3 regions of the Lysinibacillus capsici genome follow, and region 3 is predicted to be linked to each of the others. Evidence: riboswitches for the same ligand, from Rfam matches in the RefSeq annotation. Region 3 holds a riboswitch; each other region holds the start of a gene.
The links. Region 3 has a riboswitch for S-adenosylmethionine ahead of LCP48_RS08480 (YezD family protein). Riboswitches for the same ligand answer to the same signal wherever they lie in the genome.

Region 1: another riboswitch for S-adenosylmethionine. It lies ahead of LCP48_RS18555 (methionine ABC transporter ATP-binding protein); the one in region 3 lies ahead of LCP48_RS08480 (YezD family protein).
Region 2: another riboswitch for S-adenosylmethionine. It lies ahead of metA (homoserine O-acetyltransferase MetA); the one in region 3 lies ahead of LCP48_RS08480 (YezD family protein).

The regions. Positions count from the first base shown of each region.
Region 1 is NZ_CP084108.1:3,741,936-3,752,575, reverse strand. Features, by position in the region: gene LCP48_RS18590 (3-hydroxyacyl-CoA dehydrogenase/enoyl-CoA hydratase family protein) at 1-1,172, shown strand, start outside; gene LCP48_RS18585 (acetyl-CoA C-acetyltransferase) at 1,222-2,394, shown strand; gene LCP48_RS18580 (acyl-CoA dehydrogenase family protein) at 2,521-4,305, shown strand; gene LCP48_RS18575 (arsenate reductase family protein) at 4,487-4,843, shown strand; gene gcvH (glycine cleavage system protein GcvH) at 4,925-5,305, shown strand; gene LCP48_RS18565 (toprim domain-containing protein) at 5,397-5,738, shown strand; gene LCP48_RS18560 (thioredoxin family protein) at 5,753-6,064, shown strand; SAM riboswitch class I at 6,121-6,224, shown strand; gene LCP48_RS18555 (methionine ABC transporter ATP-binding protein) at 6,307-7,335, shown strand; gene LCP48_RS18550 (methionine ABC transporter permease) at 7,325-7,993, shown strand; gene LCP48_RS18545 (MetQ/NlpA family ABC transporter substrate-binding protein) at 8,062-8,913, shown strand; gene LCP48_RS18540 (response regulator) at 9,120-9,980, shown strand; gene LCP48_RS18535 (HEAT repeat domain-containing protein) at 9,977-10,640, shown strand, end outside.
Region 2 is NZ_CP084108.1:2,562,776-2,573,415, forward strand. Features, by position in the region: gene LCP48_RS12595 (spore germination protein) at 1-1,378, shown strand, start outside; gene LCP48_RS12600 (Ger(x)C family spore germination protein) at 1,404-2,603, shown strand; gene LCP48_RS12605 (hypothetical protein) at 2,608-2,841, shown strand; gene LCP48_RS12610 (GerAB/ArcD/ProY family transporter) at 2,873-4,021, shown strand; gene metA (homoserine O-acetyltransferase MetA) at 4,061-4,996, opposite strand; SAM riboswitch class I at 5,120-5,231, opposite strand; gene LCP48_RS12620 (hypothetical protein) at 5,557-6,291, opposite strand; gene LCP48_RS12625 (nucleotide excision repair endonuclease) at 6,657-7,028, shown strand; gene LCP48_RS12630 (hypothetical protein) at 7,079-7,465, opposite strand; gene LCP48_RS12635 (TrmB family transcriptional regulator) at 7,489-8,271, opposite strand; gene LCP48_RS12640 (TSUP family transporter) at 8,397-9,167, shown strand; gene panF (sodium/pantothenate symporter) at 9,208-10,640, opposite strand, start outside.
Region 3 is NZ_CP084108.1:1,776,882-1,787,521, forward strand. Features, by position in the region: gene pepF (oligoendopeptidase F) at 1-1,331, opposite strand, end outside; gene LCP48_RS08440 (Dps family protein) at 1,549-1,995, shown strand; gene LCP48_RS08445 (general stress protein) at 2,177-2,614, shown strand; gene LCP48_RS08450 (hypothetical protein) at 2,730-3,086, opposite strand; gene LCP48_RS08455 (DMT family transporter) at 3,223-4,122, opposite strand; gene LCP48_RS08460 (LysR family transcriptional regulator) at 4,256-5,137, shown strand; gene LCP48_RS08465 (phosphopantothenoylcysteine decarboxylase domain-containing protein) at 5,209-5,883, shown strand; gene LCP48_RS08470 (TetR/AcrR family transcriptional regulator) at 5,986-6,588, shown strand; gene LCP48_RS08475 (DUF418 domain-containing protein) at 6,572-7,666, shown strand; SAM riboswitch class I at 7,837-7,932, shown strand; gene LCP48_RS08480 (YezD family protein) at 8,003-8,158, shown strand; gene LCP48_RS08485 (flavin reductase family protein) at 8,249-8,734, opposite strand; gene LCP48_RS08490 (VOC family protein) at 8,884-9,669, shown strand; gene LCP48_RS08495 (amphi-Trp domain-containing protein) at 10,201-10,479, opposite strand; gene LCP48_RS08500 (cold-shock protein) at 10,625-10,640, opposite strand, start outside.

The DNA of each region.
Region 1 (10,640 bases), 2.0 Mb from region 3:
CTATAGGCGTAAAAGATTCTGTGGCGAAAATGGAGGCTGAGGGCCGAGAGGTACCTGCATTTGTCAAAGAGATGTTAGCAAATGGCGTGGAGACATTCTATACAGAATTAGACGGAGATTTAGCTTACTATAATGGTTCACAATATGTGAAAGTGCCAGTCAATGAAAAAGAGATTAATTTAAAACGTTATAAGAAAAAGCATGGTGTGATTAAATCAAACACAGGTGCTAGTTTAATAGATTTAGGGGATGGAATTGCATTACTTGAGTTCCATTCGCAATCCAATGCAATCGGTTTGGATATTATCCAAATGATTAACTTTGCGGTAGATGAAGTAGAGGCTAACTATAAGGGCTTAGTCATCGGTAATCAGGGGAAAAACTTCTGTGTTGGGGCTAATCTAGGAATGATTTTAGTAGAAGCACAGGATGATAATATATTTGAGCTAGATTTCGTCATTAAGGCATTCCAAGATGCTATGCAGAAAATTAAATATTCACGTAAGCCTGTTGTAGCAGCACCGTTTGCCATGACATTAGGCGGGGGAGCAGAGGTTTGCTTACCAGCAGCACATATTCAAGCAACAATGGAAACATATATGGGCTTAGTGGAAGTAGGGGTTGGATTAATCCCGGGTGGTGGCGGAAATAAAGCGCTCTATCAAAAATTCCTCAAGGGCTTACCAAACGGCGTAGAGGTAGACTATCAACATATTGCTAATAAAGTATTTGAAACAATTGCGATGGCGAAGGTTTCAACATCTGGTGAGGAAGCACGTGAAAATAATTTCCTAAACTTTGCGGATGGTATTTCAGTTAATCCAGATCATCAATTGTATGATGCGAAGCAGGCGGCCTTAGCACTTTACGAAGCGGGCTATCAACCACCTGTACCAACTAAAGTGCCAGTGGTCGGTGCATCAGGCTATGGTACATTACTCATCGGTGCGCAAGGGATGTTTGAGTCAGGCTTTATTAGCAAACATGATTTAAAAATTGCTAAAAAATTAGCTTATGTTATTGCAGGTGGAAAAGTTCCGTACGGCACATTAGTCGATGAGCAATATTTATTGAACTTAGAGCGTGAGGCATTCCTTAGTCTTGTTGCTGATCCGCTATCACAGCAAAGAATGCAACACATGCTGTTAAAAGGTAAACCACTTCGTAACTAATTGACGAAATAGATCAATCTTGCACATGAAACAAAGGGGGATTAATACGATGCGTGAAGCCGTTATTGTAGCAGGAGCACGAACTCCAATTGGAAAAGCAAAAAAAGGTTCTTTAGCAACAGTAAGACCAGATGATTTTGGTGCTGTTGTAGTCAAGGAAACATTGAAAAGAGCAGGCTATGAAGGGCCAATTGATGATTTAATTTTAGGCTGTGCAATGCCTGAAGCAGAGCAAGGAATGAATGTAGCACGTAGTATTGGGGCACTTGCTGGATTACCAGATACAACCCCTGCTCTGACAATTAACAGATTTTGCTCATCAGGTTTACAGGCAATTGCCTATGCAGCAGAGCGAATTATGTTAGGACACTCAAAGGCAATTCTTGCTGGTGGTGTAGAATCTATGAGTATGGTGCCGATGGTAGGGAATACACCACGTTTAAATCCGACTTTAGCAGAAACGGCTCCACAATATTATATGGGCATGGGGCATACAGCTGAGGAAGTAGCTCGTCAATATAATGTTAGTCGTGAAGATCAAGATGCTTTTGCTGTTCGCTCGCACGAGCTTGCTGAAAAGGCAATTAAAGAAGGTAAATTCAATGATGAAATTGTACCAATCGAAGTGGAACAGCATTACGTAGACGATAACAATAAACCACAGGTGAAAAAATTCACATTTAGTATGGATGAAGGTGTACGTCCAGGTACATCAGTTGAAGGTTTGGCAAAATTGCGTCCAGCTTTCCACGTAAAAGGCAGTGTAACGGCGGGTAATGCCTCTCAAACTTCCGATGGTGCAGCAGCTGTACTAGTAATGGATCGTGAAGAAGCTGACAAGCATGGACTGACACCAATGGCAAAATTCCTAGGCTTTGCAGTTGGCGGTGTACCTCCTGAAGTAATGGGTATCGGGCCTATCGTGGCAGTGCCAAAAGCGTTGGAAATTGCAGGTTTATCCATCGAAGATATTGATTTATGGGAAATCAATGAAGCATTTGCTTCACAGTCATTACAGGTAGTACGTCATTTAGGCATCGACCAAGAGAAAGTCAATGTCAATGGTGGAGCGATTGCATTAGGGCATCCACTAGGCGCAACGGGAGCTATTTTAACATTAAAGCTAATTCATGAATTGAAGCGTCAAGGGAAGAAATATGGCGTAGTGACAATGTGTATTGGTGGCGGCATGGGTGCTGCTGGTGTATTTGAAATTCTATAATTTTTGCTAGATCAGCTTGAGGTGTACTGTTTACGGTTGCCTCCGAACATTGTATACGTCAAGCTTTTCTATACATGATCATTAGGGGAATCAACTAACAAAAAGATATATTGGGAGGAATTAATCATGACTGAAAAAACAACTGATTTCATTAAAGGCGGCGGATTTCTTATTGAAGATGTGGAATTAGATCGTGTATTTACACCGGAAGATTTCACTGACGAGCATAAAATGATTGCTAAAACAACAGAGGAATACGTTACAAATGAAGTTTTACCAGTAGTGGAAAATTTAGAGCACCATGAATTTGAACATTCAGTGCGTCTCCTAAAAAGTGCAGGCGAATTAGGTTTACTTGGAGCAGATGTGCCTGAAGAATACGAAGGGCTTGGATTAGACAAAGTTTCTTCCGCTTTAATCGCTGAAAAAATGTCTGTTGCAGGTGGTTTCTCTATCACACATGGTGCTCATGTTGGTATTGGGTCATTACCAATTGTTCTATTTGGTAATGAAGATCAAAAGAAAAAATATTTACCTAAGCTTGCTTCAGGTGAATTAATCGCTGCCTATGCATTAACAGAGCCAGGTTCAGGTTCAGATGCTCTAGGTGCAAAAACGACTGCAAAATTAAATGAAGCTGGCACACATTATATTTTAAATGGTGAAAAACAGTGGATTACGAATGCAGGCTTTGCTGATGTATTTGTGGTCTACGCAAAAATTGATGGCGATAAATTCTCTGCCTTTATCGTAGAACGTGCCTACAATGGTGTTTCAGTTGGTCCTGAAGAAAAGAAAATGGGGATTAAATCATCATCAACTCGTACATTAGTATTGGAAGATGCGGAAGTACCTGTAGAAAATCTATTAGGCGAAATTGGTCGTGGGCATATCATTGCGTTCAATATTTTAAACATTGGTCGTTATAAACTAGGTGTGGGCACAATTGGCGGATCGAAGCGTGCATTGGAGTTAGCTATTCAGTATACAAACCAACGTCAGCAGTTTAAGACAAAGCTTTCTGATTTCAATCTGACAAAAGAAAAATTATCAACAATGGCTTCTCAATTGTATGCTTCTGAATCATTAAACTATCGTACTGTTGGACTATTTGAGGATCGCTTAAGCCAGTTAAGCCTGGAAGAGCAAAAGCAAGGAAAAGTAATTGCAGGTGCGATCGCCGAATATGCGATTGAATGCTCTATTGCCAAAGTATTCGGTTCAGAAACATTAGACTATATTGCTGATGAAGCTGTCCAACTTCATGGCGGTTATGGCTTTATGGCTGAGTATGAGGTAGAGCGTATTTACCGTGATTCTCGTATTAATCGAATTTTTGAAGGTACAAACGAAATTAACCGCATGATTGTACCTGGTACATTTATGAAAAAGGCGCTAAAAGGTGAGCTGCCATTATTACAAGTGGCTCAAAATTTACAGCAAGAGCTGCTTATGCTAATGCCAGAGGAAATCGGTACAGAGCCGTTAGCACAAGAAAAATATTTAGTGAAAAATGCCAAGAAAATTGCTGTCTTAGCTGCAGGCTTAGCAGCCCAACGCTTTGGTGCAAAGCTTGATCAAGAGCAAGAAGTATTGGTAAACATTGCGAATATAGCTAACCAATTATTTGCAATGGAATCAGCTGTCTTACGTACAGAGAAGGCAATTGCTCGTGACGGTGTTGAAAAAGCACATCAAAAATTGCTATACACACAAATTTTCTGCCAAGAAGCATTCGCAGAAATCGAAAAGGAAGCAAAAGACACAATTCTTGCATCAGCAGATGGCGATGCAGCCCGTATGACATTATCTGCACTGCGTAAGCTAACGCGTAATAATCCATACAATCTAATTGTGAAGAAGCGTGAGGCTTCCGTTAAATTAATTGATGCTGAAAAATATATTGTTTAGTGCAAATTTAACCTAGCTATCTGCAAAAGATAGCTAGGTTTTTTTATATGAGATGGATAATCGTAAAAGGAGCGGATAAATTTGCACAACTGGTGGATAAACTTACAATAAAGAGTGAAGTTCACCATTCAAAACAACTATGATGGTATACTACAGAAAAAGACAGAAGAGGAGCATTGTAATGACGATTCAATTTTTCCATTATCCGAAATGTACAACATGTAAAAAGGCACAGAAGTGGTTAAATGAGCATGAGGTTTCCTATGAAGAGGTACATATCGCAGAGCAACCTCCCACTAAAGAAGAATTAACAGCTATTTGGCAGGCTAGCGGACAGCCTTTGAAGAAATTTTTTAATACCTCAGGTATGAAATATCGTGAGCTTGGCTTAAAGGACAAGTTAGCCGAAATGACGGAGGATGAGCAGCTTGAGTTATTAGCTTCAGATGGTATGTTAATTAAACGTCCCATCGTCACAGATGGAAAAAAAGTTACTTTAGGTTTTAAAGAAGTAGATTTTGAGCAAGCTTGGAAATAACCGTATTAAACCTTGTATTTAGAGGAGAAGTATGGCACACTGAAAGTGAATATATTACATATTTATGGAGGGGTTTTTTGCATGAGCACACCTAAAGACTTACGATACTCTGAAGAACATGAATGGGTAAAAGTAGAAGATGGAAAAGTACGTATTGGTATTACTCACTTCGCACAATCTGAATTAGGAGATATCGTATTCGTTGAGCTTCCACAAGTTGGCGACGAAATCAAAACAGATGATCCATTCGGTAGCGTAGAATCAGTAAAAACTGTTTCTGAATTATATGCACCAATCTCAGGTACTGTAGTGGAAGTAAATGCAGATTTAGAAGATAGCCCAGAATTCGTTAATGAATCACCATATGAAAAAGCATGGATGATCGTTGTTGAGCCTGCTGATGCATCAGAAGTTGAGAAACTAATGACAGCAGAGCAATACGAAGAAATGATCGCTGAATAAGACAAGCCATAATCGAAAAACGTCGGCAACTACCGGCGTTTTTTGTTATATAATGACTTATAAGTGGGGATCTCTAAATGGAGGTGGCGTAATGTTCGAGGGAAAATGCTTGATAGTAGAAGGGCGTTCAGATAAGCTACAAATTGAGCCTATTTTGAATGAGAATGTTACAATACTATGTACGAATGGTACAATTGGTGTGCATCAATTAGAAGAACTACTGGATCCCTATGAGGGCTGTGAGCTATTTACTTTTTTTGATGCAGATACTTCTGGGGATAAGCTACGTGCATTAATGGACAGACATTATCCAGAAGCTGAGCATCTGCGCACAATGCCAACATACAAGGAAGTAGAAACGACACCAAGAAAAGTCCTAGCGATGATTTTACTGCGTGCACATTTTTCAATCCATAATGAATATATTTTGTAAGGTTGCGTGAGTAAATGGAAGAATGGTCAACAGAGCAGTGGGAAACGGCTAAACAGTCGGGAGAGAGAACTGCATTTTATTTATATACACCGATGTGTGGAACATGTGCAGTGGCATCTAAAATGATGTCCGTTATTGAACAATTACTGCCACAGCTACAAATTGGGAAAGCAAATATCAACTTTTTGGAACACATTGCCTATGAGCATCAAATTGAAAGTGTTCCATGTCTACTCATCAGTGATGGCGGAAAAGTGACAGAAAAAATTTATGCCTTTCAATCCGTACCATTTTTATATGAATTGTTAAAAAAATCAATTGACTGAACTTTACTAGCGTGGTAAAGTATCAAATATATTACTAAAACATTAAATATATCGAACTCTTATGAAGAGTGGCGGAGGGAAGTGCCCTATGAAGCCCGGCAACCATCACAATGTGAAAAGGTGCCAAATCACTCAAAGATTTTTCTTTGAAAGATGAGAGAACGGTTTAACGTATCATACGTGACCCCTTCTACTTGTCTGTGAGTGAAGGGGTTTTCTATATGAGAAAAGGAGTATTCGCTATGATCCAGCTTCAAAATATTACAAAGAAATACAAAACAGCAAATGGCGAATTAACGGCAGTCAAAGACGTCAACCTTACTATTAATAAAGGTGAAATTTTTGGCATTATCGGCTATAGTGGTGCTGGTAAAAGTACCATGATTCGTTTATTAAACGGTTTAGAGAAACCGACAGCAGGAACAGTAACGGTGAACAATCAAGAATTTTCATCGATAAAAGGGCAAAAGCTTAGAGCGGCTAGACAAAAGGTAAGTATGATTTTCCAGCATTTCAATTTACTTTGGTCGAGAACAGTTGCCGAAAATATTGCATTCCCTCTAGAAATCGCAGGCTTCCCAAAGGCTCAACGTGAAGCACGTGTGAAGGAATTGATTGCCCTTGTAGGCTTAGAAGGGCGCGATAAGGCATATCCATCCCAGCTTTCTGGTGGACAAAAGCAGCGTGTTGGAATTGCACGTGCATTAGCGAATAATCCAGAGGTTTTACTATGTGATGAGGCGACTTCCGCACTCGATCCTGAAACAACGGATGCTATTCTTGATTTACTCGTAGATATAAATGAACGCTTAGGCTTAACGATTGTCCTGATTACCCACGAAATGCATGTCATTCGCAAAATTTGTCATCGTGTAGCGGTGATGGAGGCAGGCGAAATTGTGGAACGTGGTGAGGTATTGCAAGTCTTCCAAGCCCCACAGGCAGCTATTACTAAGAAGTTTGTATCTCAAATTACAGACACTAAGGAAACACAAGATACGGTAGCACAAATTAAAACAAACTATCCAACTGGGCAACTTGTCAAACTTATTTTTGTTGGTGAAAAAACAGAACAGCCTGTCATCTCACATCTTGTGAAACAATTTGATGTAGAAGTAAGTATTGTTCACGGAAATATTTCGCAAACAAAAAATGGTGCATATGGTACATTGATTGTGCAAATTGATGGCTCTCAGACAAACGTCACTGAAGCCCTTCGTTATTTAAATACAGTGGAAGTACAGACGGAGGTGATTGAAAATGCTAACTAATCTCTTTCCGAATGTAGACTGGGAAAATATGTGGCAAGCTACGTATGAAACATTATACATGACAGCTATATCAACGGTTGTGACATTTATTCTTGGGTTAGTCATTGGTATTGTTCTATTTTTAACTAGTCCCAATCAGTTATGGGCAAATAAAATCGTTAACTTTTTAACAGGATCACTCGTAAATATTTTCCGTTCCATTCCATTTATCGTATTAATTATTTTATTAATTCCATTTACGAAATTTTTACTAGGTACAATTCGAGGAGCGAATGCGGCGTTACCTGCATTAATTATCGGTGCAGCACCGTTTTATGCTCGTATGGTATTAATTGCGTTACGTGAAATTGATAAAGGTGTGATTGAAGCAGCTCGTTCAATGGGGGCGAAAACTTCTACAATTATTTGGAAAGTATTGGTTCCTGAATCATTACCAGCCTTGATTTCTGGTATCACTGTAACGGCTGTTGCTCTTGTAGGTTATACTGCGATGGCAGGAATTATTGGTGCAGGGGGTCTTGGTAACTTAGCTTTCTTAGACGGCTTCCAGCGAAATCGCCAAGATGTGACATTAATGGCAACTATTTTGATCTTAGTAGTCGTATTTATTATTCAATGGATTGGTGATTTAATTACCGAGAAAATTGATAAACGCTAGCAAGAAAAAGAGGTTATTTCGGTTCTTACCGCTAACATATTTTAAACAAATAAAAGGGAGTGTCATAAATGAAAAAGTTATTAGCAGGATTATTTTTATCCATACTTGTACTAGCATTAGCAGCTTGCGGTACAGATAAAAAAGAAGATGAAAAATCAGCATCAGGTGATCAAACAGATAGCAAAGAAAATGTAACATTAAAAGTAGGTGCTTCTAATACACCACACGCAGTCATTTTAGATAAAGCAAAACCGATCTTAGCTAAAGAAGGCATTGACCTTGAAATTGAAACGTATACAGATTATGTTCTACCAAACCAAAATTTAGAGTCAAAAGATATTGATGCAAACTATTTCCAGCACATCCCTTATTTAGAGCTACAAATTAAAGACAATGGCTATGATTTCGTCAATGCAGGTGGCGTTCACATTGAACCAATCGGTATTTACTCAAAAAAATATAAAACGTTAGAAGACCTGCCAGAAGGCGCAACAATCTTACTTTCTAACTCAGTATCTGACCATGGTCGTATGCTGTCATTATTAGAGGCTAAAGGCTTAATCAAATTAAAAGAAGGCATTGATAAAACAGCAGCAGAATTAAAGGATATTGAAGAAAATCCTAAAAACTTTAAATTCGATGCAAACACTGCACCAGAAATGCTTGTACAAATGTACGAAAATGATGAAGGCGATGCAGTGCTTATCAATTCTAACTTTGCCATCGATAACGGATTAAACCCAATTGAAGATGCTATTTCTCTTGAAGATAAAGAATCTCCATATGTTAACATTATCGCTGTACGTGCAGGTGATGAAACAAAACCTGAAATTAAAAAATTATTAGAAGTATTAACATCTAAAGAAATCCAAGACTTCATTTTAGAAGAGTGGAAAGGTGCAGTAGTACCGGTAAAATAAGAATCAAATAAAAAGGGTACATAAGTTTAACGACTTATGTACTCTTTTTTATTTGTAGTTAAATTGATGAGAAACTATGTATTTTTTATGACGTCTATTTATGTTTAGATATTGTTTAGTCACATTTATTACTATAGTAATGTTGTTAATATACGAAATAAATGATAGAAAGTAATAATAAGAAAAAACTAGATGGAGTGATTCTAATGAATGATATAAAATTCACCCATGATATCATGCAAGAACATGAAGTAGAACGTTACTTTAAAATATGGCGAGAAAATGTTATTAGATCACGCCTTACCATAACAGCAGTCTTTTTAAAAACAGCTAATTCTACACCACTAAATGATCAAGTTACCTCGTTTTTACAATCAAAAATACGCAAGACAGACTTGCTTTTTCAACTAGCCGATGGGGATCATTGGGGCATCTTCTTTTTACAAAGTAGTGATGTAGAAGCTAGGGCGTTTTTAAAACGAATATTTGCCATCTTAAAAGCAGAACGGAAGTTCCAACAGATTACATTAAAAGCCTCTATAACAGAAATAAGAAATAATAACGTTATTTTTGAAGAGCTGTTAAATAAAAATAAACAGATGTTACTAAGGGATGAGCAATTGATATGGAGTATAGCAGAGGTAAAGGATTACTGTGAGCAACCAACTGAATTAGTGAAAGTTAGTATTATTGAGCAAAATGCAATTTTTAGACAAGTATTAAAGTCAACGCTTAATCAAATAAATATCCCTTATTTTTCTTTAGATGTGAAGGTTTATGATGATGGCTATAGCTTTTTGCAATCGGATGATTATAAATCAGGGCATATGCATCTAATTCTTATGAATGATATTTTACCTCTAAAAAATGGCTTAGAAATATTGCATATCTTACGACATATGCCCAATGAAAAGAAATTTATTATTTATATGATGTCAGAACGCAATTCTGAAGGGGCAGCGCTTAATGCTTATGAAGGCGGTGTTGATGAATATATTGTCAAACCATTTAATTTACGTTTGCTAGAAGCCAAAATTAAAAGAACGTTTGCGAGGTTTTGGCTATGATCAAGCTGACTATTTCGACGCTTTTTACAATAATTTTCTTCTTATTAGTTGTGCTCTTTATCTTTTTAATGTATTTACTTGTTCAGCGACAGCGTGAAAGCTATTTTGAAAAAGTTCGTGACCGTTATTTACAAAATTATTCTCAACTTTGGTATGATTACTTATTCAATAGCGCATTATTTAGTATCGTATTGGTACCTCGAGGAAGTGCCCAAGTAGAAGCTATTGAAAAAATTTTTTCATCCTATTTAAAGAATATAAGGAATGAACAGGTGGAACTAAAAATTAAACAATTCTCCAATCAATATTTAAAAGCATTCTACGAAAAAGATTTATCAAGTAGACGATGGAGTATTCGAATGAATGCCCTCTATCGAATTGCGGACTTACAAATAGAGGAATTGCTAACGAAGTGCCAAGATTTCGAAAAAAATAACAGTACAGATGAAGAACATTTCCAGTTATTAAAAATATACTCCCTTTTCCAACCAGATTTATTTATGGAGAAAATAAAAAATTCCAATGTAAATTACGCTGAAAGTGAATATAGAAGACTATTTGTATTATTAGATGATAATGTATTCATTCGATTTTTCCATGATTTTAATAGTTTGTCAGCCAATATGCAATTTGCTGTTATTGATACTGCTGCTGTAAAAA
Region 2 (10,640 bases), 790 kb from region 3:
CATTATTTCCATTGATGGCTTATCGGATAAAACGACTATTTCTGATTCTGTTATCGATAAACTGATGGCAAATATTGAAGAAGAACAAGATATTGAAATAACAACCATTAATCAATATGTTCGGAATTCCTATTTAACGGTAGGCGATGTGACGAATATTGAGCATTTCACAACACTCTACAATGCCATTCTCAATGGTGAAACGGTTATTTTATTAGATGGCTTTGCCGAAGGGATTGTGACAAGTACTAGAAGTGCCAAGGATCGAGCTGTCACAGAGCCATCGACGGAATCCGTAATTCGCGGACCGAGGGAATCCTTTACGGAAACCTTGCGTACGAATACAGCGCTCATTCGTCGCAAAATAAAAAGTCCGAATCTCTGGATAAAATCACGCGTTATCGGAGATGTGACACAAACAGATGTAGCAGTGATGTATATAAATGGCATCGCCAGTGACAAAATCGTCGCAGAGGTATTGGCTCGATTAGATCGTATTAATATTGATGGCATTCTGGAAAGTGGCTATATTGAGGATTTTATTCAAGACTCAAAAAACTCTATGTTTCCAACCGTCTACAACTCTGAACGTCCTGATGTCATCGCAGGTGAATTATTAGATGGCAAAGTGGCGATTCTAGTTGATGGCACACCTTTCGTCTTAGTCGTTCCAGCGCTATTTACATCCTTTTTACAATCAGCAGAAGATTATTATCAGCATTGGATGATTAGCTCACTTGTACGTATCTTGCGTTTCTTTGGTATCAGTCTAGCATTAGTAGCACCATCCTTGTATGTGGCGATTACTACCTTTCATCAGGAAATGCTACCGACACCCATGTTAATTAGCATTGCTTCACAAAGGGAAGGCGTACCCTTTCCTGCAGTAGTAGAAGCGCTTATTATGGAGGTTGCCTTTGAGGTCTTAAGGGAAGCTGGACTTCGTATGCCTCGAACAATCGGTCCTGCGGTATCCATTGTAGGTACTTTAGTTATTGGACAGGCAGCAGTTGATGCAGGCGTCGTATCCGCTGTAATGGTAATTATTGTAGCCTTAACAGCGATTTGTAGCTTTCTATTCCCTGCCTATGGCTTATCGAATACGATTCGTGTACTACGTTTCCCATTAATGATCTTAGCTGCTATGTTTGGTTTATTCGGTGTAATGTTTGGCATTATGCTAATTACTCTTCATCTATGTAGCATTCGTTCATTTGGTGTACCTTATTTAAGCCCATTCGCACCGTTGGTATTACAGGATCAGAAGGATGCATTTGTGCTGTTCCCGCGTAGAAAATTACTTACACGACCTCGTTTAGTCAATCAAAAAAATATTGTTAGAGGACATAACTATACAAATGTAAAAGGCAGGAAATAACTTCAGGATAAATGAGGAATAGAATATGGCAAAATTAAACTGGATTTGCTTACTATGTATCCTCACTTTACTGTTAAGTGGTTGCTGGAGTAAGCGAGAATTAAATGAATTAGCCATTGTGGTAGCACTAGGCATTGACAAAATAGATGAGGAATATGAAATTACAGTTCAAATTGTCGATCCTAGTGAAGTCTCAGTGCGACAAGCTTCCACTCAACGCTCACCTGTCGTTAGCTATCATTCGAGAGGTGAAACCATCTTTGAGGCCATTCGCAAAATGACGACTATTGCAGCACGAAAACCTTATTTTGCCCACCTTCAAGTGGTTGTATTAGGGGAAGATCTCGCGAAAGAAGGCATGAGTGATGCACTTGATTTAATTGTAAGGGACCATGAATTTCGTAAGGATTTCGACGTCATTATGTCTCACGATGCAACAGCAAAGGAAGTATTAAATGTACTAACACCCATCGAAAAAGTTCCTGCTAATAAAATGTTAAATTCTCTTGATGTCTCTGAGAAGGCTTGGGGCTCCACGATAGCTGTTAATATTGATGAATTAGTCAATACATTAAGCAATAAGCATAAAGGGGCGTTAATTTCTGCTATTGAAGTTCATGGCGATAAGAAATTAGGGGTAGATCAAACAAATGTGCAACGTGTTAAAACACCTGTGCTATTACGTTATACAGGTTTAGCAGTCTTTAAAGGCGATAAATATATAGGGCTACTGACTGAGAGCGAAAGCAAAAGTATTAGTTTTCTTAATGACAAAATTCAAAGTACGATAGAAATCATCGCCTGTCCTAATAAAGGGACTTTGTCTACTGAAATCACCCAATCCACTACAAAGGTGAAAGGGTCATTTAAAAACGGGAAACCGAAAATCGATGTCCATATTAATGTAGAGCAGAATGTTGGAGAGGTCGAATGTGTTATCGATCTTACCAAAAATAAATCGATTGATTACGTTAATAAAAAAACAGCCCAGGGGATTGATGAACGCATTGAAAAAACTGTAGAGAAAATTCAACAGCAATATGAAGTCGATGTTTTTGGATTTGGGGATGCCCTACATCGGGCAGATCCAAAGCAGTGGAAAAAAATCAAGGATGACTGGACTTCCATTTTTCCAGATTTAGCAGTGGCTGTTCATGTAAAGGTAACAACCCAAGGTTCAGGTACGATGCAAAATTCATTATTAAACAAGCCAAAGGAGGAGTAATGAGATGGTACTAGCCGTAGCTATCTTGATTATTGCAATCATTGTTGCGCTTATTTTTATTCCAAAGCTAAAAAAGCAACAGGATAGAAAAGCCATGATTGTATTCTCCTTTTTGCTACTTATTGGAACGGCTTTAAATATGGGGATTGCCCTTAAAATCCATATTCCTAGCCCATTAGATTTGATTACCTTTATCTTCACACCGATTAGGGATTACATTGTGTCATTCACAAAATAGAAGGATGGATTGAGAAATGGAGGGTAACTAGATGGAAAAAGAGATAATTAGTTCAAGACAGTTTACGATCGTTACCTTCCTCTATTCTATCGGTACAGCGATTTTAATTATCCCTTCGAGTATTACTGGTGCAGCAAAGCAAGATGCTTGGATAGCGGCAAGCATTGGTGTTCTCCTAAGTTTACTGGTCCTAAAATTATTTTTAACACTGGCCAATCAAACACCATCCCTAAACTTTATTGAGGCCAATGAAAAAATTCTTGGGCGATTTCTTGGTAAAATCACAGCGATTTGTTTCCTGATTATGACCTTTCTTTCCGCTGGAGAATTACTCTATTTTATCGGTATTTTCATGAAAACGGAAGTTATGCCAGAGACACCGACATTAGCATTTGCCCTACTGTTCAGTATCCTTATTATGTATGCCGCTTATTTAGGGATTGAGACCTTTGCCCGTTCGGCAGAAATCCTCTTCCCATTGTTTATCTTTATTTTTATTTTTTTCGTCCTTAGTATCACCCCTCAAATTACATTTGAGAATATTCAGCCTCTACTAGAAGCGACCAAAGCATCTATGTTTTATAGTATTGCACGTTTTATGAGTATCTTTTCCTTTCCATTAATTGTATTATTGATGCTCTATCCTACTGGCGTCAATGTACAGCAGTCTGCACAAAAAGGGCTATATATTGGGGCAATCTTTGGCGGAATCGTCTTAGTTACGTTGATTGTCCTATCGATTCTTGTATTAGGTCCTGAAAACACAGCATCAAGGACATTTCCTAGCTATGCCTTAGCCCAAAGAATATCCATAGGTAATTTTTTACAGCGCATTGAAATCATTATGGCATTTATGTGGATTACGTCTATATATATTCGTACATTTATGTATTTCTATACGACCGTTGTTGGCCTCGCACAAATTTTAAAGATCAAGGATCATCGCCCACTCATTATACCGATGGGGATAATTGTCATTGGACTTTCTCAAATTGCTCATCCAGATATTGTGCATTCTACAAATTATAATAATGAAATTTGGCCAATCTTTTCCTTTATCTTCACCATTTTATTACCCATACTTTTGCTGATTGTGGTAGTTATTCGAAATCGTAAATCCAAAGCTCAAAATAACGAAACACCTCAGCAGGAAACAGAAAATGACAATCAAAAAGTCTAATTTCTTCTATGCTTAAAAAGAAATTAGACTTTTTATTAATTAAATATGATATTCGATTTCATCTACAAAATCCCATTCATATGGTGTTTCTTGGTAAACATAGTAGTTCAACCAGTTAGAGAATAATAGATGCGTATGGGCACGCCATGTATTCATCGGCACTTGTGTCGGATCGTCATTCGGGAAGTAGTTTACAGGAACGGCGATATCTATGCCCTTCGCCACATCGCGACTGTATTCATCGGCTAGCGTTGTCGCATCATACTCTAGATGCCCCGTAATCATAATATTTTTATTATCTTTTGATTGTACAATAAATACCCCAGCATCCTCTGAATAGGATAATAATCGTAGATCTGGATGATTGCGAACCTCGTCAATCGAAACAGATGTATAGCGTGAGTGGGGCGCAGTAAATAAATCACTAAAGCCACGTACCAAATCTACAGTTAAATCTGTAATCACATGGGAATAGACGCCTGAGCATTTAGCAGAAAGCTCAACCTTCCCAATGCCATAATGATGATACAATGCAGCCTGTGCCCCCCAACATATATGTAGCACAGATGTCACATTCTTTTTAGACCAATCCATAATTTCTGAAATTTCCTGCCAATAGTTGACCTCTTCAAAAGCCATTTTTTCTACTGGCGCACCAGTTATAATCATACCATCATAGCGGCGGTGTCGAATCTGATTGAACGTTGTGTAAAAAAGCTGCAAATGGGATTTACTCACATTTTTAGACTCGTGTGTGGCTGTATTCAAAAAGGTAATATTCACTTGTAATGGTGTATTCCCCAATAAACGTAATAATTGGAGCTCTGTTTTTTCTTTTTCAGGCATTAAATTTAATATTAATATATTTAATGGACGGATTTGCTGTGTTTTCGCACGATCTTCTTCCATGACGAAGATTTTTTCCTCACGTAAATGTTCTCCAGCTGGTAAATTTTTCGGAATATTAATTGGCATCTTGCTTTCCCCTCTCTCTAATCACTCTCTTTTAGCAAACCTTGCTTGCGTAGGATGCAACGAAATTAAAAAATCCTCCTCATTCCATACGAGATAGAATGAGAAGGATTTTTTTCACGTCCACTCTTATCTCTCAAAGGAAAAAATCCTTTGCTGGAATTAGCACCTTTCTAACAATTGTTAGAGGTTGCTGAAGCGTCATCGGGCCAAATCCCTCAGCTTCTCTTGATAAGATTATTTAATTATCTTGAATTGTAACACGAACTAGTTAGAATATCAATAATTCATAGAATATTTTGTGATTCATGTGCATGTTCCTTGCTCATTTGATGTACACTAAGCTTGCTATATGGGGTGTTTCTACATTTAAAATTTATGGTAAACATGCCGTAATTATGAAATATTGTATGAATCTAACTAGTTTTAATATGGGAGTATTACAATTGCCTATTCGTTTATTCCACTACTTATAAAATCTATGTAATCTTCAATATCTTATACTTCTGAATAAAAGAAGTGTATAACATTTAGAAATAAAAAAGAGGGAAACTCCCCCTAAGTTATTTATACATATTCATTGCTATTTCAGTATAAATGGCATTTGCTTTTTCAGCAGTGATACCAAATTCTCTAGCTGCAAGTTCAGCTACTTGCGGATCATGTATTTCTGGAACATATGTATCACCATAATTTGTTAGTTGATTAAATTTATCTTCCATAAAATCATAGATTTTTTTCTCTTCTATTTCTTTATCTAATTCTGCTGTAAATTCTTCCATATTTTTATCATATGCAATTTTGATTTGATTGTACTCTTCTGTGAATAATTTTTTAGAAACATCATTATTTACAATTTCTTCAATTATTTTCGAGTACTCTGAAAATCCATCTTCAAGCATGGCATCTTTTGTGTTTAAATTCTTAATAATTTCATTTAAATTGTAAGTTTTATCATCGTTTTCAGTGAAGTATATTTGATTTAACGCTGTATTATATTGCTGTGTGACATAATCAAAATCCTCACTTTTCAAAGAATTATTGAATATGTTTAAATCTTTTTCTGATTCTTTTATGTAATATGTTTCTATTAAATCTTTCATCCCTATAAAATCTTCATTTTCCTCGGCTTTTTTCACCTCATAAACCAACAATTCTGTAGGATTTAGAGATTCAATATATTCAACTCTGTCTTGCTCTTTTTTTTCTTTAATGAAGCCATATATTATACTCCCACCAAAATATACTATCAAAACAGTTGATAGACTATAAAAAAGCGTCATTTTAAGTTTATTCACTACGTCACTTCCTTCGCAATATAGTTGGTAATACAGTTATATTTTACCACAACCGAATATTAAAAAATAACTATTTAATGAGCGTGTTACAATTGTTTTATCTAAGAAGTAAACAAAAAGAAGCTATCCATTAAGAATAACCTCTTTTCAATGTCATTCAATGTAAAAGTGTCAATCTTCACATCTTCTTTTTGAATTTTTATCTTGTTCGCAATGTTATATTTTGTGATTCATGTGCATGTTCCTTGCTCATTTGATGTACACTAAGCTTGCTATATGGGGTGTTTCTACATTTAAAATTTATGGTAAACATGCCGTAATTATGTTACCATATACTTTTAGTAAGAGAGAGGAACGTGAATAGTTTGATTAAAATTGAATTTCCAAAACCAGATCTAGTAATCCGTCAACGTGAACAAGATTTAAAACCAGGTGATGTGCCAATCACACCTTACTTCGGTTTTATTGACTTCCATAAAATCACACGTGATAAAGGCGGCATTTTCTTATTCTATAATGACAAGAATGAGCTATTGTTTGTTGGGAAAGCACGTAAAATTCGTCAACGTATTAAAAAACATTTCCAGGATAATGTATCTCCGATGAAAAACCATCGTGATGAAGTGTTCAAAATTGAAGTCTATGAAGTAGAAGATCCAATGGAACGTGAAATTTACGAAACATACGCGATTAATACTTTCCGCTCTAAATATAACGTAGACAAAGTCTTTTATTAGGCATCTCATAAAGAAACCGAAATCTCATCTAAAGATTTCGGTTTCTTTTATCACATAATGGTCATACGATCAATGGGCGTACTCTGACCGTTTATTCGCAAATCAATGGTATCAAGCTCATGATTCTTGACGGTGATTTGAAAAACAAAGGGCTGAGCCTCTTTCCTTTGCTCGCTGCCTTCTTCTAACTGGATGATAAGCCTATTTCCCTCAGCTGTAATACTTGCCAATACATTCCCTTTTGAATAATAAACAAGGTAATATGGAGCATCCTTTTCATGTAATAGTTGTATTCTGTCATTAGAAACAATATTTTTTTGGACATTATCTGGGACAACCGTTAGCTCATGAATCGTTGGTGGTTCGGATGGTGGTGTAGCATGACAGGCTCCTAGCATGAGTAAGCTCATTAAACCTAGCAACACGAATTTTTTCAAGTTACTCCCCTTCCCTTATACGACTATTCTAAGAAAAAAGCTTTCCGCTCCTTAGCAATCCAGTCTTCTAACTCCTGATCATCCCGTTTTACTAACCGATTAATGAGTACATCATGCCATATATAATCCTCTAACAAATAAATATGAACCGAATCATTGGTGATAAAGGCCGTCTCTTGGGTAGATGGAGAATGACCATAAATCATTTCCTGACCATCTACCGATAAGATAAACCAATGCGGTGTCGACGCTTTTTTTGTATAATGTGTGGCTCTGTGCTGGTCAATAGAGGCGAGATGCTCTCCTACATATAACGTAATGCCATGAACAGGAACATGCAACGCCACCTCTTGCAAATCTTCACGTAAGGCATCATACATATCTTCCCACATCGATAGCATCACTTTTTTCTTCGCCTTCTTTAGAAGTGACTGACAATAGTTGATAATGGGTTCCTTGCCCTTCAGCATGACCACTTTAGGCTCAGCTTCCTGCACTTTTTCCTCTAATTTCTCTAGTTTCCCGCTTATAGACGTAAAATTGGACTCCCAGCGCTGTTGCATTTGCTGTAAGAACACAGACACAGGCATTGCCGAATAGGTCGTTTGTTCTGCGGTCTCTTCTTTTAACACGATGCCCTTTTCTACAAGGATATTTAAAATATCATACACTCTTGCACGTGGTATGCCAGAATTTTTACTAACCTGATAGGCACTGACATGACTTTGCTGAACAAGTGCCGTATAGGCCTTCGCTTCATATTCTGTAAAACCCATTTCTTTCAGCTGGGTGATTAATTCCTCCATGTAATCCCTCCATTATCTTTATTATAGGCTACCTTTGTGAAGATTTGCCAATGAAAAAATAGGGTTTACAGCGTAAATAAAATTAGTTACTATTTCAGTAGTAACTAATTCTAAAGAGGTGTCATATGTTGTTTGAAATCGATGTACATATTCTCATACTATTAATTTCATTTGGATTTCTGGCGGCTTTTGTTGACTCAGTAGTGGGAGGGGGCGGTTTAATTTCACTACCAGCCTTACTATTTGTAGGGCTCAATCCAGCCGCTGCTGTTGCCACGAATAAACTAGCAGGAGCTATGGGCTCTCTCACTTCCTCTATTTCTTTCTATCGTTCTGGCCAGTTGGACATTCGCTCTGTCCTCAAATATTTTCCGCTAGCATTTATCGGATCATTATGTGGTGCATGGACTGTACATCTAATCAATCCAGCATTACTAAAGCCATTAATGCTTGTTATGCTGGCGGCTGTTGGGGTATATACGATCTTTAAAAAGGATTGGGGTGCCGTCGCTACTGTAAAAAATCTATCTAAAAAACATTTGTTTTTATTTATGCTGCTATTATTTGCTATTGGTTTTTATGATGGATTTCTTGGTCCTGGGACAGGGTCCTTTTTAATCTTTAGCTTCTTACTGGTAGGCTTTGATTTTTTAAAGGCGGCTGGTAATGCGAAGTTTTTAAATTTGGCGAGTAATGTGGCTGGTGTTTGTATGTTTGCTTACTTAGGTCAAATTCATTATGTTTATGGTCTAGTCATGGGCATTGCGCAAATTGGTGGGGCTATGCTTGGCTCACGCATGGCAATCAAAAAAGGAAGTGGCTTTGTCCGCACGCTATTTATTGTTGTTACGATGACATTACTTGCGAAAAATGCCTATGATTTTATGATGCATTAAAAGAAACGCCACAGAATTTGAAATCTGTGGCGTTTTGGCGTTAAATCATAAGCTTTTCGTTTTTAAATTTATGACTAGTGGACAAACTGACAAGCACAAAAATAAAGAAGGATGCGACAATTGGTATTGTGACTGTATGCATACCAAAGACAGAAGGATAAAACCGATCAATCATAATGTACAACAACATGCCTGTAATCATCGACGCAATCGCTCCGTATTTATTCGCTTTTTTCCAATACAATCCTAAAACGACTGTCCAAATAAAGACAGCCTCTAGTCCACCAAAGGCAAATAAGTTCAACCAAACTAATAAATCAGGTGGATTGAGTGCAAAGATGACAACCGCTAGGCCTATGACTGTTGTTACAATAAAGCTTGCACGCTTTATCTCTGCATCACTAGCTTTCGGCTTCATATAATTTAAATAGATGTCTTTGACAACTGTAGAGCTGACAAGCATTAGTAAAGCATTAACCGTTGACATTGTCGCAGCCATTGGTGCAGCTAAAACGATTCCTGCTAAAAATGGCGGTAATACCTTCAATGTCAGGAGCGGCATGACTTTATCACCAATTTCAATGCCAGGTATGACAGGTCGGGCTAACACCCCAATTAAATGCATGCCAAACATGATTGTCCCTATGGCAATCGTGCCAATAAGAATCGCTTGATGCATACTTTTGGAATCCTTATAGCTCATCGCACGAACCGCAATTTGCGGAAGTCCTACAACCCCTACACCGATGAGAATCCAAAATGTCGAGACATACAAAGGTGTTAAATCTCCTTGTGCGCCAAATGGTGACACAAAGTCAGGATTTTCAGCAACCAGTGAGGCCATTATATTGTCGATGCCTCCACCTGCCACAATCGTGCCGATTAATAAAATTATTGTACCAATCACCATAATGGAACCTTGGACCGTATCTGTTAGCGCAACCGCACGGAAACCTCCAATAATCACATATACTAACACGGAAATCGCAAAAATAAACAGTGCTGCAGTGTAGCTTAAGCCAGTTAACGACTCAATTAAGCGTGCCCCCCCAACCCATTGAGCCATCATAGCCGAAAATAAGAAAACAATGATGCTAATGGCTGATAAAATAACAATGACATGGCTTTTGTAGCGTTCGCGTAAAAAGTCGATTAACGTAATGGCCTGGTAACGACGAGCAATAATGGCGAATTTTTTCCCTAATATCATGAGCACAAAATAACCTGCTGGTAGCTGAGCCATTGCCAGTAATACCCACCCAAGTCCTTTTGTATAGGCTACACCCGGTCCTCCGATAAAACTACTCGCACTGCCATATGTAGCAATCATCGTCATCGCAAGGATAAAACCACCCATTTCACGACCACCTAGGAAATACTCCTGTAGGAATGAATTAGAGGAGCGTACATGCTTATTGGCCCAAATACCGATTCCAAATATAATAATTAAAAATAATAGCAATGGAAATACAA
Region 3 (10,640 bases):
GAAATTACCCAACGTTTAAAGCGTAGATCTTCATTATGTGTTAGTAAATAATTCGCTAACAGCATTTCATTCATTGTCGATGGCGCTTCAATAAAGTATAGAGATGGTCGACTATTAAGATAAGATTGATGTTCATACGTACTTGCAAAATGCCCAGCATGACCAAGCTCATGAATAAGTGTAAAGACTTCATTCATTTGTTCATTCCATGACATTAAAATATAAGGATGGCTACCATACGGGCTTGAACAAAATGCCCCTGTAGATTTTCCTTTGTTTGGCGCATAGTCTATCCAACGTTCATTAAAGGCTCTCTCCATTAATTGATTATAGTCATTACCCATAACGGCTAAAGCCTTTTCAACATATTCTTTTGCCTCAGCCATCGATAATCTTGGATCATAATCAGGGTCAAGTGCAATTTTTAAATCTGCAAATGTCATTTGGTCGATTCCGTTGGCTTTTTGAATTAACGTTGCATAGCGACGCATATGTGGGGCAAGTTCTTTTGTAATTAAATCAATTTGACGATTATAAAGTGAACGATCGACATCTTGATCAAATAGTAAATAGTCAATGACAGAATTATAGCCTCTTAGGTCAGCCATTGTTTTTTCTTGTTGAATATGTGTGTTATATACTTGTGCTGTTGTATGCTGGTAATCGCGTAGCTTGCTTGAAAAAGCTTGAAAGGCAGCACGGCGTACATCTGTATTTGCTTCAAACTCCCAGTCATTTTCGTAAAGCACGAAGCTAAGGGGATGCTTTTCACCATTGGCTTCAAATTCGCCAAAATCCATGTCCACTAATTTCGTCGTATTGTACGTTTTATATGGCGCGTCAAATGTGGCACTGAAGGCTGCCAGCGCTTTTTCCACTTCAGGATGGAGCTGGTGTGGTTTTCGCTTTAATAATTCCTCTAGATATCGTTTGTAAAGAGGGCTTAATGTCGCTGCTTCTTGTAAAACAGCTTCATCCAATGCTAGTAACTCGCTGCGCACGAAGGATAGTGCACTGCTGACTTTTCCGATAGCTGTACCAAACTTTGCAGCACGCATTTGTGCTACATCATTTGTGCGATCTGTCTCTAGATTTAAGCTTGCATATGTGCCAATCGGAACAAACTTTATTTGTAGCTCTTCAAAGGCTGTTAACACGTCGATTACTTTTTGTGCATTTGTAATCGTACCTTTGTATTGCTGCTCGAAGCTAAGTGCATCTTCCACTAATTGGGCTAAGGTAGGTTCAAAATCAGCCTCATTGCTCAATAAATCTGTTAAATCCCAAGTTTGCTCTACTGCAACATCTTTTCGTAATGGTAAAACTTTCATTTATGGACACCCCTTTACATATAAGTGATTTCATTATAACGAAACTATTTCGGAAAGTGAAATAATTTCATAGAATAGTTGAAATATTCTTACTCTAAATCGTTTCTCATGAAGGATGTTTGAAATATTGTCGGTCGGGAACAATGAGTGTATAGCCAACATCTTTTATGACTCATACTAATGGCTAGAACAAGACATATTGGAGGAGAAATTGATTATGGCACAAAACTTAAACAAACAATTAAATAAGCTAGTGGCGACATGGTCTGTGCTTTATACAAAGCTACACAATTATCATTGGTATGTCACAGGTCCAGCCTTCTTTACACTGCATGCAAAATTTGAAGAGCTATATAATGAAACAACATTGAATTTAGATGAAATAGCAGAGCGTATTTTATCAAAGGATGGCAAGCCAGTGGCAACATTAAAAGAGCATCTAGAGCTATCCTATGTAGAGGAAGCAACAGGTGAAGAGACGACAGAGGACATGGTTGCAACAACAATCTCAGATTTCCAAAAGCTGATGAAAGCTTTAAATTCTACAATGGAGCTAGCCGCAGAAGAAGGAGACGACCGTACAGAGGATTTACTCAATGCCATGTATCAGTCTCTTGAAAAGCATACATGGATGTTAAAAGCCTTTCTGACAAGTAAACATTGACAATTTGCATGCTGGAGAAGACATTCTCTCCAGCATGCTTTTTTTCTGCCCAACATATTATGTCAAATCAGCAACGTAGTTTAAGGCAATTTAACAATTATTACAGTTTAGTAAAATGGGTTTGTTTGTGTGTAGCGCGGGTAATTACCTAGTAAGCCATACAACATAGGAGGAATTGAACATGATGAATGAACAAAATCCAAAAATTGAGGTGGCCCATACAAGGGATGAAATGCTTCACATTTTAGAGAATATGCGAATGGAAGGTTATCACCAAGACGATATTCATATTATTGCGAGAGATCCCCAACAGTTTGAGGATGTAAAGTGGGATGCCGATGTGCAAACGCATGAGGCTGGAAATTGGGTAGACCAATTTAAATCTTGGTTTACAGGCGACTCAGCCGTTACAGAGGGTTTAAAACGATTTAATCTGTCAGAGGGACAAATCGCTTACTATGCGCATCTTGTAGAACAAGGAAGTATTGTCTTATATGCAGAACATGAGGATGATGTTGATACACTCCAAACATATCCAGAGACTGCTAAAGAGCAAGAGGAGCGTTTAAGAAATCAACAGCGTATGGCAGAAGCAGAGCAATATAGAAGATTTTTATAATGAGTCAAACTAACGAGGTATGACTATTTCTCGATCGTTTGAATATAGACAAAGTCGATTGTTTCGACTTTGTCTATTATTTTATCTAGCGTTTCTTGAAAAGAAGGGCTATTTTTTAAATGCCACCTTTATATTTAGAAATGTTATTTTTCGCATTTAGTATTGAGAGAATTGGATCACTTGTTTTCTTTTTAAAAGGTTGCGAAAGCAGGTCTTGTAAATTAGTAGATTCTCTAATGTCAAGGCTTTGTTTGGTTTCCATGAGGAGAACCCTTTGTCCTGTTGGTTTGACAAGGTATTGACGTACATAGCCATTTTCGTGTCTGACCTCAATTTTCGATTTGCTCTTTTTTTCGTCTTCCACTTCACGGTCATCCACATGTCTTATTAAATCCAGTAGGTTTTGTGTTTGAATCGGTTGATTGTCCTTGGTTGGTGAATAATATGACGTATGTAAGGTTTGAATTTGCATGTATGAATCTCCTTTATTTTCGTACCTGTAAAAATTATACTATTTTACATGTAATCGTGCCATAGAAAAGGAAGCTTGAGAAATAACGCTCAGCTTCCTCTTTTATTCATATAACAAAGTGACTCAATACACTATATTATTGTATGACTTTTTCCTGTGCATCCTTTTTCATAAAACGTAATACATGGAAATGCTCTAATTGTGCTACTAAATTCCCTATAAGAATGAAGCTACCACCAATCATTAATTTCATTGTTATGCCTTCTCCGATAAACATCATGGCAAACATAGCGGCAAAAATTGGTTCTAAGGAGAATATAAGACCTGTATGTGTAGCAGAAGTATACTGTTGTGCAACAGTTTGACCAACAAAGCAAAACGCACTACAGATGATGCCAAGCCCTAAAATAGCAATCCAGGATATTGCTGAATTTGGCATTGTTGGTGTTTCGAATAGAAACGTTAACACAAGTGCATAAATACCAGCAAAGCCAAGCTGATAAATTCCATATGAAATGGACTCTACATTTCGTGTGAATGAGCTATTTAAAAGTAAATAAATTGAATAACATAACGCAGCAATTGCTACTAATAAATCACCTTTATGGAAAGTGAATGAGCCGTGTGCTGTTAAGACGGTAATACCAATCATGGTACAAATGATCGCAAAGCTAACTGCTCGTGAAGGTAATTTTTTTTCAATAAAGCTGCTAAAAATCGGCACTAACACGACTGTTAGGCTCAAGATAAAGCCTGCATTTGAAACAGAAGTAGATTGTAAACCAAATAAACTTAACGCGAACACAATGAATAATAAAAATCCTTGAATAGCCGCATATTTTAATGTTTTACCATTTACTTTGATCATCCGTTTGTAAAAAATAAGTCCTGCTACGAAAAATGCGATGATACAACGTAATGCCACCACATTATAAACTGCCAACGTTTCTAGCCCCATGACCATAAAGGTATAAGAGAGCCCCCAAAACATTGTGACAATAACCATCAATACATTTGCTTTTCCTTGGATACTCATTATGTTCACCTACCATCTGTGTACTAAAACAGTTTTATACTAAAAATTACTATATATCTTGTGTTGTGATTAGTAAAACGAATGTTTATAATGAATAGGATTAAAAAAATTCATGTATATAGAGGGATTGCGGATGAGCTTAGTTAAATATGAGATTCTTACAAAGGTGGCAGAGGTGGCAAGCTTTACAAAAGCAGCTGATGCGCTAGGGTTAACACAATCTGCTGTGAGTCATGCCGTGTCGAGTTTAGAAAAAGAGTTTGGCTTTGCGCTCATTCATCGAAGTCGTGTGGGTGTGACATTAACGAGTGAGGGACAAACAATGCTAAGGGCAATGCGTCAGGTTTTGGATGCTCAGGAATTATTGCAACAGGAAGCAGCTCACATTCATGGCGTGACACGGGGTAAGGTTCGAATTGGTGTGATATCGAGTATTTCTTCCAATTGGATGCCAGAAATTGTTCGAATTATGGATAATCAATTTCCAGGGATACAGGTGGAGTTACGAGAGGGAGATTACTATGAAATTGAACAATGGCTTTTAAGTGGTGAAGTAGAAGCAGGATTTTTGAATGGTCAAAAGTCAGCGCAATATCAGTTCACTGAGCTCCAACAAGACCCATTATTATGTATTGTTTCGGATAAAAGTCCATTGTTTGATAAGACAGAAATTGATATCGTAGATTTAGAGGATATGCCATTTATTATGACTTCCTATAAAGGGACAAATGATGTCAAGGTGCTATTAGAGCAATATCATGTCAAGCCGAATATCCGCTTTGAGCTTTCTGAGGAGGTAGGGATTCTTTCCATGATTTCTCATCATTTAGGGATCAGTATTTTACCTCAGTTGGTTATTCAAAATTTACCGCCAACATTGAGAGCGATTCCATTAAAGCAAGGTGGCTACCGAACGATTGGTATTGCCATGAAACACCATGCTTCGCCCGTCACAAAGAAATTTGCAGAGATATTAAGTGCTTGGCTAAAAGAACAAAACAGCTCCCTAAAATAGTGGCTATTGAAGCCTATCCTTACATTACGTTAAAATAGTATTTGTATATATTTCAGAAAATAGGTGAGTGTATGGGGACATTACAGGGCAAAACCGTACTCATTACAAGTGGGGGAACACTTGAAAAATGGGATCGTGTACGAGGTCATACGAATTTATCAAAAGGCACAATGGGGTGTTATTTAGCAGAGGCGGCGCTGGCTACTGGCGCTAACGTAGTATACATGCATGGTTACTTTGCACAGCTCCCAGAAAACCAAAATGATATGACATTGATACAATTTGAAGGCATAGAGGATTTAGGACAAAAGGTGCGTCATGCAGTTCAACAACAACATGTCGATATCGTTATTATGGCGGCTGCGGGCTCTGATTGGGTCATTGACAAAGTATATGATCAATCAGGTAATTTAATGGAGGAAACGGGGAAAATGCCTTCTGACGAACCACCTATTATTCATTTTAAAAAAGCACCAAAAGTATTAGGTCAAATTAAGGGATGGCAACCGAATGTAACGTTAGTAGGCTTTAAGCTCGAAGCAACGAATGATGAGGAATTCTTGTTAGCTCGTGCCAGACTGCGTATGGAAACAGCCAATGCACAATTTATGGTAGCAAATAGCTCTCAGTCTTTATATGGGGGGGATGAACCTCATTGGATTGTACCTGCTGATGGACAGCCTCTTAAAGTAATGGGCAAGCAAAAAACAGCAGAAGCTTTAATGATGTATTTACAAAATCAATAAATGTGAACTGTGTAGAGAAATAGTTCTACGCAGTTTTTTCTTGCCTAAAAGGTTAGCATCCTATAATATTTACTTAACGTTCGGTAAAAAAGGAGGGTAATAATGGGAAATAAAGAACAAACTTTTCGAAAGATTATAGAAATTGCTTATGGGATGTTTGCGGAAAATGGTTTTGAAAAAACAAGCTTAGCAATGATTGCTACAGAGGTCGGTATTTCAAAACCAGCCATTTACTATTATTTTCAATCAAAAGATCAATTAATCGCTTTCATATTTGATGAATTGTATAAAGAAATTCAACATGATGTCGCTGTGGATTATAAAGAGCTTTCTTCCGCTAATTTTAAGGAGGAATTACTTAAGCTAGGCTATCAATCTATTGAGGCACAGGACAAGGACCCTTATTTTAATAAAATATTTAATCAATATGTACTATTAGCGGCTCGCGATGAAAACTATAAAAGACAATTAGTAGAGCTAGAAACCAGCTTTTTAACAAGCTTTGTTACTATCCTACGATATGGCGTACAGCTAGGCGTGTTAGAGGATACTCCCCATATAGAAGCGAAGGCACAGATGCTAGCCCTGGTCTATGATAATATCGGTAATTTCATGTTAACAGGCAACCAATTGAACTATAGGGCTATTTGGAAGGAGGCTGTACATAGCGTTATTCAAGGGGGCAAAGATGACAAAAAGAAATGATGATCGGCGCATTGAAGGTCTTGATTTTGCAAGAGCTCTCGCCATGCTTGGCATGTTCATTGTCAATTTTGGCGTTATAACAGGTTCTACAACGAATGGTTCAACATGGTTAATTGCCTTCCAACATCTTTTCGAGGGACGTGCTTCAGCCGTATTTGTCATGCTAGCAGGAATAGGGACAGCCTTCATGACTCGTCAGGCTAGAGAGAGTAAGGACCCAATCCTTCTTCGTCAAAATCGACTTACTTTGTGGAAGAGGGCGCTTTTGTTATTTACGATAGGGATACTATTATATGCGATCGGCTGGACAGGAGATATATTACATTATTATGGCGTGTATATGTTTGTTGCTGCTTGGTTGATTGCCCAATCCAAGAAAATGATGATCTTCATAATCGGTGCCATCCTTATCCTTTCACAATGGCTCCAAATTCAATTTAATTACCTTGCTGGTTGGCATCCAACATATGTGTTACTAGAGTATCTTGATTTTTGGACACCAGCTGGATTTATAAGAAATTTGATGTTTAATGGCTATCACCCTCTATTCCCCTGGATTTGCTTCTTTCTGATAGGTATGGTGATAGGCACATTAGATTTAACAAATCATACATTAAAAAAAAACTTACTGGTGACAGGTTTATTGCTAGTCATCATGACTGAGACTTGTTCAACGTTATTCATTAAGATGACAACCATTCATTTATTAGATGTAGAGAGTGCATTGTATTTATTTGATACAGGACCGATTCCACCGAATATGATGTATGTCCTATCTAATTCGGCTTCGGCTATTGTCATCATTGTGGGCTCCATCTATCTTGTAGAGACATGTAAAAATAAAGTTATTCAATCTTTCATATTAACAGGACAAATGTCTTTAACGCATTATGTTGGCCATGTTGTTATAGGCATTGGAATACTAATTATTTGCCAAAAGCTGGAGAACCAAACACTTGCTTTTTCCATGCTGTATGCCTGCTGTTATTTTTTAGGATGTGTCTTTGTTTCAGTATGGTGGAGGGCTAAACATCATCGAGGCCCACTTGAATTCATGATGAGGAAATGGAGCTTGTAATAAATTAATGGAGTGCCATCTATTTCTCACTGACTAGGCATAAAATACTTTAGGTATAGGGAGTCTTTTAATCTAAACGACATATTGCATAGTATTCAACTAGGTTTTCTAATATTTTGTATTGACATTCCTATAGCAGAATTATAGAATTATTTTCAAGAAACGCAGTACTCTTATCAAGAGAGGTGGAGGGACTTGGCCCAATGAAGCCTCGGCAACCGAAAAACAGGTGCCAAATCCAACAGATGGTGTCTGAGAGATAGGAGGGGCTATCAATCAGTTTGATGCGTTGGCCTCTTTATGAACAATAAGGATAAAAAAGAAGGGGTGTATCGTATGGCTCAGTCAGTAAAAGTAGATGATAAGAAATTAGAGGCAATTGCGAAGGCGATTCAAAATCTTGAATTTGGTGAAGTGCATATTACGATTCAAGATGGTGTGATTGTGCAAATTAATAGGCTTGAAAAGCAGAGATTTCCGCAGAAAAAATAACCATGATTTCAGTAGAACTTATGTCAAACGGCCACCTATAAGCATGAAGGATTTCCTGTGCTTACAAGTGGCCCTTTTTTTGTGTAAAGGCTAGCTATAAAAGCTTTTTGGTATGGGACCGATATGACGGCGATGATACAGCAAGGGCTCTTTTTGAGCATTTGTAATATCTACGACCTGCCCTATAAAAATGGTATGGTCACCAGCATCGATTTGCTGAAATGTTTTACATTGTAAATTAGCTGCTGTATCATGTAAAATCGGTAGTCCTAAAGAGGAAGTGGACCATGTTGCTTGTGCAAAGCGATCAGGGATTTTACTAGCAAATAGTGTACATAAATGCTCTTGATCACTCGCTAAAATATTGACCACAAAATTTGGCGCAGTCGTGAAATAGGGATGGAGCTGAGATTTTTTATCGAGTGACCACAAAATAAGGAGCGGGTCGATTGAAACAGATGCAAAGGAATTGACGGTTAAGCCAATCGGTTTTGTGTCATAACATGTCGTGACAACTGTTACGCCTGTAGGGTAATTACCTAATGCCAATTTAAAAGCAGCTACTAAATCTGTCATTCAAATCACCTCTTTATGAAATTAGTGAACGGAGTTTGTAGGTAAACGAAACTTTTTTTCATATCCTACTAGTAACTCCTTTTCTTGAGTAAATTTTAAACTAATCAAACATACAGGTAAAGGTAATGGGGAAAGAAAGGGGAATGGCCATGACTTTATATTTTGATCATCTGGTTCATCAAGTGGAATCACCAGAAAATATAAAGGTTTTCTTCAATAAACGAAATGTCCATACAGTGAATGGTGGGCAGCACACGATGTGGGGGACTTATAATACGTTAAGCTACTTTGGCTTAAGCTATATTGAACAAATTGCTATCTATGATCGTGATTTATTTGAGCAAGCGGCACAATACCCATATTCCCTACATTATACGTTTAAACGTGATCAAGAGCGCCAGGGATTTTCTCGAATTGCTCTGCGCACAAAAAATATTGAGGAAGAGGCTCGACGATTGCGAGCATTGGGCTATGAAGTATATGGACCTGATGCATGTAGCAGAACAAGACCAGATGGCACGGTGGTAGAATGGAAGCTACTGCATTTTGGTAAGCCAGATCTGCCAATTGATTTTCCATTTTTGATTGAATGGGCGGAGGAAGATGAAGAACGCTTTGTTCAATTAAAAGCAAGTGGTGCCATTGATGTCAAACAGGCTATAACGATGGAATCCGTCCAATTCTACGTCAAGGACATGCAGGCAACAGTACAGCTGTGGCAAGATGTGTTACAGCTACCAGAGCCTACGCAATATGAGCAGTATATGTCACTACAGCTACCGAATATGCGTTTAGATTTCTATAAGGAAGAGAGTGCGATGACAATGACACTCGGTCATGTCAAAGAGGGACCATTTGGTGTGACATTAAAGGATCCTAAACGAACAAAAGAAACATTAGTTTGCCCTGGTGCTTTTTATTGGATAAATCGATAAGGAGAAAAGGCTGGGCCATAACTAACTGGGACCTTCATTAAGCCGAATAATCTTTAAATTAACAAAACATGATAACTAGAAAAACCGAACTATTCCAAAACACTTCGTGAGCATTTCAGTGGATAGTTCGGTATTTTTGTTGGCTGAAACACTTTTGCCCAGCCACTTTACATAGTGTCGAAAACAAGAACATCCATAGAATTTCTGATGCAGGCTACTTGCTTTCCTGTTAGCGGGCCGCTTCCTCCGCTATCGCTACAATCCACTAACTTTTAGCAAAGGTGTTCACTACTCATTTATCGAGAGGTGTTGTCACTCATCACTTTTCTACTATGAAAAAACAAAAGCCACTTTTTTAGAATGGTTGATTGGAGTGCAGCGTCATTCCTAGGGGATTTAGCGTTACAGAGGAGGCTCTGGAGCGAAAACAATCCTTCACCTTGCTAAAAGGTTTTAGCTAGTGACATGATCTTTATTCAACAGTATGGAAAAATCCACTTCATCTGAGAAGTGGATTTTCGTTGCCAATTGTTATTCGATGGTCATTTTTTTCGGTGTTTCTGTACCTGTATACCAATCAAACTCAATTTCAAATGAATGCTTGTCGCCCTTTTTGGTATAGGAGTATTCGATTTTGAGCTGTTCACTTGGGCTGACAACTGTTGGCTCTGTGCCTTGAACAAAAGTGAATTCACCATTTTCTTTAAGCTTTTTTGCAATCGTTTCCAGTGTTGCCGCAAATTCTGCTACACTTTGTCGTTCTTTATGCTTCAAAATAACTTCAGTCATGGGTTTATTTTGTTTATGCATCGAAATCCCTCCTTACGTATAATTACTTCTATTATAACATGGAGGAGGCATTCAGCTTATAAAACAACACAAAAAGCAGATGAGGAAAACGATGCATTTCCTAATCCGCTGCTAATCTGGAACTACATGGATAGCCCCATTATGCTTATAGTTTTACAACA